DNA from 2 places in the Faunimonas sp. B44 genome. Region 2 is predicted to be linked to the other one. Evidence: predicted binding sites of a transcription regulator. Region 2 holds the regulator's gene; the other holds the start of a gene.
The links. Region 2 encodes HrcA, which represses chaperone genes, less so after heat shock. Its sites were predicted from a motif close to GTTAGCACTCNCNNNNNGNGAGTGCTAAC; they were not measured.

Region 1: the regulator HrcA is predicted to act here: its motif matches at 2,177-2,205, upstream of groES (co-chaperone GroES).

Annotation. Positions count from the first base shown of each region.
Region 1 is NZ_JBQYEX010000003.1:372,501-376,690, reverse strand. Features, by position in the region: gene ACUN0C_RS07925 (hypothetical protein) at 1-71, shown strand, start outside; gene groL (chaperonin GroEL) at 144-1,781, opposite strand; gene groES (co-chaperone GroES) at 1,812-2,126, opposite strand; gene ACUN0C_RS07910 (bifunctional riboflavin kinase/FAD synthetase) at 2,287-3,288, opposite strand; gene ACUN0C_RS07905 (TIGR01459 family HAD-type hydrolase) at 3,332-4,189, opposite strand.
Region 2 is NZ_JBQYEX010000001.1:22,681-26,870, reverse strand. Features, by position in the region: gene ACUN0C_RS00155 (VOC family protein) at 22-411, opposite strand; gene grpE (nucleotide exchange factor GrpE) at 495-1,118, opposite strand; gene hrcA (heat-inducible transcriptional repressor HrcA) at 1,189-2,250, opposite strand; gene rph (ribonuclease PH) at 2,390-3,103, shown strand; gene rdgB (RdgB/HAM1 family non-canonical purine NTP pyrophosphatase) at 3,109-3,744, shown strand; gene hemW (radical SAM family heme chaperone HemW) at 3,741-4,190, shown strand, end outside.

The sequences.
Region 1 (4,190 bases), on a different contig from region 2:
AGATTCTCGCCGCGCCGAGTACCCATCCCCAGAACGCGGTCGCGGTGTGCCAGGTGGTGGCCTCGATCTGAGCGGGATCGGCCGCAGAACGCAGAACGGGGCCCCGCGGGGCCCCGTTCGCATTCGTTCAGGTCTGGCGGACCTTAGAAGTCCATGCCGCCCATGCCGCCGCCCGGCATCGCCGGAGCCGCGGACTCCTTCTTCGGCATCTCGGCCACCATCGCCTCGGTGGTGACGAGCAGGCCGGCGACCGAAGCCGCGTCCTGAAGCGCCGTCCGGACCACCTTGGTCGGGTCGATGATGCCGGCCTCGATCATGTCGACATACTCTTCCGACTGGGCGTCGAAGCCGAAGGTGTCGGACGTGCTGTCCATCACCTTGCCAACCACGATCGAGCCGTCGACGCCGGAGTTCTGCGCGATCTGGCGGATCGGGGACTCGAGCGCCTTCAGGACGATCTTGATGCCGGCCTGGACGTCGGGGTTGTCGGAGGTGAGCTCCCTGATGGCGCGCTTGGCGCGCAGCAGCGCCACGCCGCCGCCCGGGACGATGCCTTCCTCGACGGCCGCACGGGTCGCGTTGAGGGCGTCGTCGACGCGGTCCTTCTTCTCCTTCACCTCGATCTCGGTCGCGCCGCCGACGCGGATGACCGCGACGCCGCCGGCGAGCTTCGCCAGCCGCTCCTGCAGCTTCTCGCGATCGTAGTCGGAGGTGGTGTCCTCGATCTGCGCCTTGATCTGGGCAACGCGGCCTTCGATCTCGGACTTCTCGCCGGCGCCGTCGACGATCGTCGTCTCCTCCTTGGAGATCGACACCTTCTTGGCGCGGCCCAGCATGTCGAGCGCGACGTTCTCGAGCTTGATGCCGAGATCCTCGGAAATCACCTGGCCGCCGGTCAGCGTGGCGATGTCCTGCAGCATGGCCTTGCGGCGGTCACCGAAGCCCGGCGCCTTGACGGCCGCGACCTTCAGGCCGCCGCGGAGCTTGTTGACCACCAGCGTCGCAAGCGCCTCGCCCTCGACGTCCTCGGCGATGATGAGGAGCGGACGCGACGACTGCACCACGGCTTCGAGGACCGGGAGCATGGCCTGCAGATTGGAGAGCTTCTTCTCGAACAGGAGGATGTAGGGGTCCTCCAGATCGGCGATCATCTTCTCGGCGTTGGTGATGAAGTAGGGGGAGATGTAGCCGCGGTCGAACTGCATGCCCTCGACGACCTCGAGCTCGGTCTCCATGGACTTCGCTTCTTCGACCGTGATGACGCCCTCGTTGCCGACCCTCTGCATGGCCTCGGCAATCATCGCGCCGACGGTCTTGTCGCCGTTGGCGGAGATCGTGCCGACCTGCGCGACTTCGGCGGAGGTGTTGATCTTCTTGGACTGGCTCTCGAGGTTCTTGACCACGGCGGTCGTGGCCTGGTCGATGCCGCGCTTCAGATCCATCGGGTTCATGCCGGCGGCGACGTACTTGGCGCCTTCCTTCACGATCGCCTGGGCGAGAACGGTCGCCGTCGTGGTGCCGTCGCCGGCGATGTCGTTGGTCTTCGAGGCGACCTCGCGGACCATCTGAGCGCCCATGTTCTCGAACTTGTCCTCGAGTTCGATCTCCTTGGCGACCGTCACGCCGTCCTTGGTGATGCGCGGCGCACCGAAGGACTTGTCGATCACGACGTTGCGGCCCTTGGGGCCGAGCGTCACCTTCACCGCATTGGCGAGGATATCGACGCCGCGGAGCATCTTCTCGCGGGCGTCAGCCGAAAAACGTACGTCTTTCGCAGCCATTGTCGTCTACCTCTGTGTCTGAACGGGGAATCAGGCGGCGGCGCGGGCGGAGGCGCCCTGCTCGATCACACCCATGATGTCGGACTCCTTCATGATGAGGAGCTCTTCACCGTCGACCTTGACCTCGGTGCCGGACCACTTGCCGAAGAGCACGCGGTCGCCGGGCTTCACGTCGAGCGGCTGGATCTGGCCGCTCTCGTCGCGGGCGCCGGGGCCGACGGCGACGATCTCGCCTTCCTGCGGCTTCTCCTTGGCGGTGTCCGGAATGATGATGCCGCCTTTGGTCCGCTCTTCGGACTCGACGCGGCGCACGACAACACGGTCATGAAGCGGGCGGAATCTCATGATGTCCCTCTCGTCCCTTCGGCGCTTTGCGCGCCCCTCTGAATGGAGCTGGTAGCACTCAGCCGTAGCGAGTGCTAATGCGGCGTGGAGATAGATGCGGCGCCCGGACTTGTCAACGGGTGGAAGAGCCGCAGGGGTATGGGAAGCGGACCGGGGCTACCTATTCCGCGGCCGCCCAGGCCGCCCGCACCTTTGCGTCGATGTCGCGATCGGGCTCCGTCGCAAGCATGGCACGGGCGTCGATGGAATCCTGGTCAATCCGGGCGACGAGCGCTTCCACGCTTTCGAACTGCAGTTCCGGCCGGATTCGGTCGATGAGGGTGACGAGCACGGTCTCGCCGTAGAGGTCCCCCGAAAAATCGAACAGGAAGGTTTCGAACAGCGCACGGCCGTTGTCGAAGGTCGGCCGCCGCCCGAAGCTCGCCACGCCTTCGCGAACGCTGCCGTCCATTCGGGTCAGCCGCACCGCATAGATGCCGTGGGCGAGCTCCACCGACGGGTCGAGCGCCATGTTCGCGGTCGGATAGCCGAGATTGCGGCCCCTTTTGTCGCCGTGGACGATTTCGCCCGCGGCCGACCATCGCCAGCCGAGGAGCCCGTTCGCCTCCCGGAGCGCGCCTTCGCGCAAGGCGGAGCGAATGCGCGTCGAGGAGACCGGCCGGCCCGCTTCGTCGTACTCGCCGACTACGGTGACGCCGAAGCCGTGGCGGGAGCCCGCCTCCTGAAGGAAGGCCGGCGTGCCCAGCCGGCGATGGCCGAAGTGGAAGTCGTAGCCGGTGGCGGCGTGCCTGATGCGCAGGCGGTCGACCAGCATGTCGCGAACGAAATCCTCGGCGGAGACGGCGGCGAGGCTCTCGTCGAAGGCGAGCACGAGCGAACCGTCCATTCCGAAGGCGGCGGCGACCGCGGCCTTGAGCGGTGGCGGCGTGAGCCTGAAGAGCGGCGCGCCCCTGCCGAAGAAGGTGCGGGGATGCGGCTCGAACGTCAGGATCAATGCCGGCACGCCTGCCTTGTCCGCCTCTGCCCTCGCGGCCGCCAGCACGGCCTGATGGCCCCGGTGAACCCCGTCGAAATTGCCGATCGCGACAACCGCGCCGTGCCAGTCCTCCGGCAGCGTGTCGAGGCTGCGGACGACCGGCCGCGCTGCGCGCTCGGCCCTCATGCGCCCGCTTTCCCGACCGCGTCCGGGGCTTCCGCCGCCTGCCTCACCGCGCACCCCCGTTCCGCCAGGCGAGATGCGGCATGAAGCCGACGGCGTCGAGGTCCTCCGCCGCGAAATGGGCGGAGATCCGCTCCGGGTCCGGCGCGCCGGCGGGGCCGAAATCGGCCTCGTGGATGCCGCTGCTGATGAACAGGAGGTCGAGGCCAGCATTCTTCGCGCCGCGCGCGTCGGTCGGCAGCGCGTCGCCGATCGCCAGCACCCGCTGCCCGTCCTGCAGCCCCGCGGCACGAAGGGCGGATCGATAGATCGGCGGATGCGGCTTGCCGGCGAGCACCGTCGTGCCGCCGAACTCCTCGTAGAGGCGGGCAAGCGCGCCGGCGCAATAGATGAGCGTGTCGCCGCGCTCCACCACGATGTCGGGATTGGCGCAAACCATCGTCAGGCGGCGTGCGACGAACCGCCCGAGCATCTCCCGGTAGTCCTCGGGCGTCTCGGTGTAGTCGTCGAAAAGGCCGGTGCAGCTGACGAGCTCCGCCTCGTCCTCGCCGACGAGCTCGATATCCAGGCCTTCGTAGAAGGGCAGATCGCGCGGATGCCCGAGATGGAACACCTTCGTTCCCGGCCGCTCCGCCACGAAGGTGCGCGTGACGTCGCCGGAGGTGACGATGTGGTCGTACGCGTCATCCGGCACGCCGAGCTCGCGGATCTGCTCGATGACCGGACCCGCCGGGCGCGGCGCGTTGGTCACGAGGACGACGGGACCCCGGTTCTTCCGGAACCGGACCAGGGCGTCGACGGCACCGGGGAAGCTCTCCACGCCGTTGTGGACGACGCCCCAGACGTCGCAGAGCACCGCCTCGTAATCCTCCGCGAGCGCCGCCAGTCCGTCTATCCGCTTCACG
Region 2 (4,190 bases):
TGGCGGGAGGGGCGCCGCGGGTCAAGCGGGCGCGGAGGCCGCCGGCGTCATCCACCCGATCGCCGCGCCGTCCGGCTGCTCCAGGATCGCGATCCGGCCGACGCCCGGCACGTCGAACGGCCGGCGGTGGACGGTCGCCCCGTGCCGCTCCGCCTCCGCGAGCCGCGCGTCGACGTCGTCGACGGCGAGGTAGGCGAACCAGTTCGCCGGAACACCCGACCAGCGCAGGTCGGAAATGTCCATCATGCCGGCGACCGGCACGTCGCCCTGCCAGGCGACCCAGTACGGGCCACCCTCCGGCATCGGCATCGCCTCGAAGCGCCAGCCGATCACGGCCTCGTAGAAGGCCTTGGCGCGCTCGAAGTCGCGCGTCAGCAGCTCGTTCCAGTGGAAATGCCCGTGCGCGGCCATGACCGTCCCCTCGAGAGGGGGCCATCTTCGGGCCGGCACGGACGGGAGTAAAGAGCGCCTCGCCCGTGAAACTTCGGGCGCCCTCAGCGCCCTTCGGCGGTCTCGGTCTCGGTGGCCGGCGCGGTCGCCTTGGGGCCGCCCTTGGAAACGCCGACCATCGCCGCCCGCAGCACGCGGTCGCCGATCATGTAGCCCGGCTGCATGACCTGGACGACGGTGCCCGCCGGCACGCTCGCATCGGGGACCTCGAACACCGCCTGGTGCCTGTGCGGATCGAAACGCTCGCCCATGGCGGCGATCACCTCGACGCCGTGCCGGCCGAGCAGGCGCTCCATCTCGCGGGCGGTCATCTCGACGCCCTCGACCAGGCTCGCGACGGCGGGTTCGGCCTTGGCCTCCTCCGTCACGTTCTCGAGCGCGCGCGCCAGATTGTCGGCAACCGTCAGCATGTCGGCGGCGAACTTCGTCACCGCGTATTTGCGCGCGTCGCCGATCTCGCGCTCGGAGCGCTTGCGGAAGTTGTCGAGGTCTGCCGCCACGCGGACGAGGCGATCGGTGAGGTCGGCCTTCTCGCCTTCGAGCCTCGCCACCGTCTCGGCGGAAATCCCGGTTTCGGCCCCGCTCGCCTGCATTTCGGCATCCGCGCCGGTTTCGGATGCGGCAGCGGGGTTCCGAGACTCGGTCGTGGTCTGGTCCGTGTCGTTCATATCCGTCACCCTGTTCGTGAGTTGGGCCGGATATCGAGCCTCCAGCGCCCGAAATCAAGGCGGCGGCCGTTCAGCGGCCGAGGAGCTGGGTCATCAGCTGCGCGGTGTAGTTCACGGCCGGGACGACCCGCGCATAATTGAGCCGCGTCGGCCCGATCACGCCGAGCACGCCGACCACGCGGTCGCTCGTGTCGCGGAAGGGCGCCACCACCAGCGAGGAGCCGGACAGCGAGAACAGCTTGTTCTCCGAGCCGATGAAGATGCGCACGCCCTCGCCGTGTTCGGCCAGCCCGAGGAGCTGGATGATGTCGGTCTTGGTCTCGAGGTCGTTGAAGAGCAGCCGCAGCCGCTCGATGTCCTCGGCGGCGGTGATGTCCTCCAGAAGGTTCGACACGCCGCGGACGATCAGCGTCCCGGCGCGGTCGTCGCCGCCCGACCATGTGGCGAAGCCCGCCGCGATCACCTTGTCGGTCAGCGCGTCGATCTCGCGCCGCCGCTCGTCGCTCAGCCGCTCCAGCTCGACCCGCGCCTCTGCGAGCGTCCGGCCGACGATGTGCGCATTGAGATAGTTGCTCGCGGTCGTGAGCGCCGAGGTCGGAAGGTCGCGCGGCACTTCGATGACCCGGTTCTCCACCGTCCCGCTCTCCGAGACGAGCACCACAAGGGCGCGGGTCCGCTCGATGCGCAGGAACTCGATGTGCTTCAGCCGGCCCTCGGTCTTCGCCGCAAGCACGACGCCGGCGCCGCGCGACATCGCGGAGAGCATCTGGCTCGCCTCGGTGAGGAGGCCCTCCATGGAGCGGCTTTCCCCGGCCGCCTTCACCTCCGCGTCCATGCGGCGGCGCTCCTCCTCGGCGAGGTCGCTCACCTCCATCACCGAATCGATGAAGAAGCGGAGCCCCAGCTCGGTCGGCAGCCGGCCGGCGCTGGTGTGCGGGGCGTAGATCAGGCCGAGCTCCTCGAGGTCGGCCATCACGTTGCGCACCGAAGCGGGCGACAGGGCGGCCGCGAGGATCCGGCTGACGTTGCGCGAGCCGACCGGCGTGCCGGTCTCGAGATAGGTTTCGACGATCCGCCGGAAGATCTCCCGCGAGCGGTCGTCGAGAGCGTAGAGCGAATCGGAGAACGACATTCCTGCCGGTCAACCTCCGTGCGATCGGGACGTCAGATCTGGATCCACTCATATCGATCGCACTGCCGCCGCCAGCAAGTCCAGCGCTTTACCTCGGCGCGGGACCGTCCTAACACGTCGCCAGTTCCACGGAGTGACGATGAGACCTTCCAAGAGGGAGCCGGACGAGCTCCGGCCCGTATCGCTCGAGCGCGGCGTCTCCCGCCATGCGGAGGGCTCGTGCCTCGTCCGCTTCGGCGACACGCACGTGCTCTGCACGGCGACGGTGGCGGAGCAGATTCCGGGCTGGCTGCGCGGCGCCGGCCGCGGCTGGGTGACGGCCGAGTACGGCATGCTGCCGCGCTCCACCAACGAGCGGATGCGGCGCGAGGCGGCGCAGGGCAGGCAGGGCGGCCGCACGCTCGAGATTCAGCGCCTGATCGGCCGCTCGCTGAGGGCGGTGGTCGATCTCAAGGCCATGGGCGAGAAGCAGATCACGGTCGATTGCGACGTCATCCAGGCCGACGGCGGCACGCGCACCGCCTCGATCACCGGCGCCTGGGTCGCGCTCCACGACGCTCTCGCCTGGATGCGCATGCGCAACATGATCGGCGACGGCGTGCTCGTCGATCACGTCGCGGCCGTGTCCTGCGGGGTTCATGGCGGCGTGCCCGTGCTCGACCTCGACTATGCCGAGGATTCCGAGGCCGGCACGGACGCGAATTTCGTGATGACCGGCAAGGGTGGACTCGTCGAGGTGCAGGCGACCGCCGAGGGCGCGCCCTTCAGCGATGAGGACCTCCACCGCCTGATGGAGCTCGCCAAGCAGGGCATCCGGCGCCTGGTCGATCTCCAGAAGATGGCGGTCGGTTGATCGCCATGCGGCTAGAGCCCGGCCCGATCGTCGTTGCCAGCCACAATCCCGGCAAGGTGCGCGAGATCCGCGAGCTCCTCGCGCCGTTCGGCTTCGAGGTCCGCGCGGCCGGCGAACTCGACCTCGACGAACCGGAGGAAACCGGCACGACCTTCGAAGAGAACGCGATCCTGAAGGCGCGGGCGGCGGCGGAGGCGTCGGGACTGCCCGCGCTCGCCGACGATTCCGGCCTTGCCGTCGATGCGCTGGGCGGCGAGCCCGGCATCTATTCCGCGCGCTGGGCGGGCGAGGACAAGGATTTCGCGCGCGCCATGCGCAACGTCGAGGAGAAGCTGCAGGCGGCCGGCGCGACCGCGCCCGAGCGTCGCTCCGGCCAGTTCGTCTGCGTGCTCGCGCTCGCCTTTCCCGGCGGCGAGGTCCGCACCTTTCCCGGCATCGTGCCGGGCACGCTCGTCTGGCCGCCGCGGGGCCACCAGGGCTTCGGCTACGACCCGATGTTCCTTCCCGACGGCGAGAGCCGCACCTTCGGCGAGATGAGCGCCGAGGAGAAGCACGGCTGGAAGCCCGGCGAAACGCATGCGCTCTCGCACCGCGCCCGCGCCTTCATGCGCTTCGCCGGAGAATGCCTCGGTCCGCGATGACCGGGCCGGCGCGCCTGCCGGAGGCGGCGACCGCCTTCGGCGTCTACCTGCACTGGCCGTTCTGCGCGGCGAAGTGCCCCTATTGCGACTTCAACTCGCATGTCAGGCACGCGCCGCCGGACCAGATGCGCTTCACCGCGGCCTTCGCGCGCGAGATCCGCCACTTCGCTGCGCTCACGCCCGGCCGCACCGTGACCTCCGTCTTCCTCGGCGGCGGAACGCCCTCGCTGATGGAGCCGGCGACCGTCGCGGCGCTTCTCGATGCGGTGGCCGGCGCCTGGGTGGTCGCGCCCGACGCCGAGATCACGCTCGAGGCCAATCCGTCGAGCGTCGAGGCCGGGCGCTTCCGCTCCTATCGCGCCGCTGGCGTGAACCGCGTCTCGCTCGGCGTACAGTCGCTGCGGGATCCGGCGCTGAAGGCGCTCGGGCGGCTGCACGATGCCGCC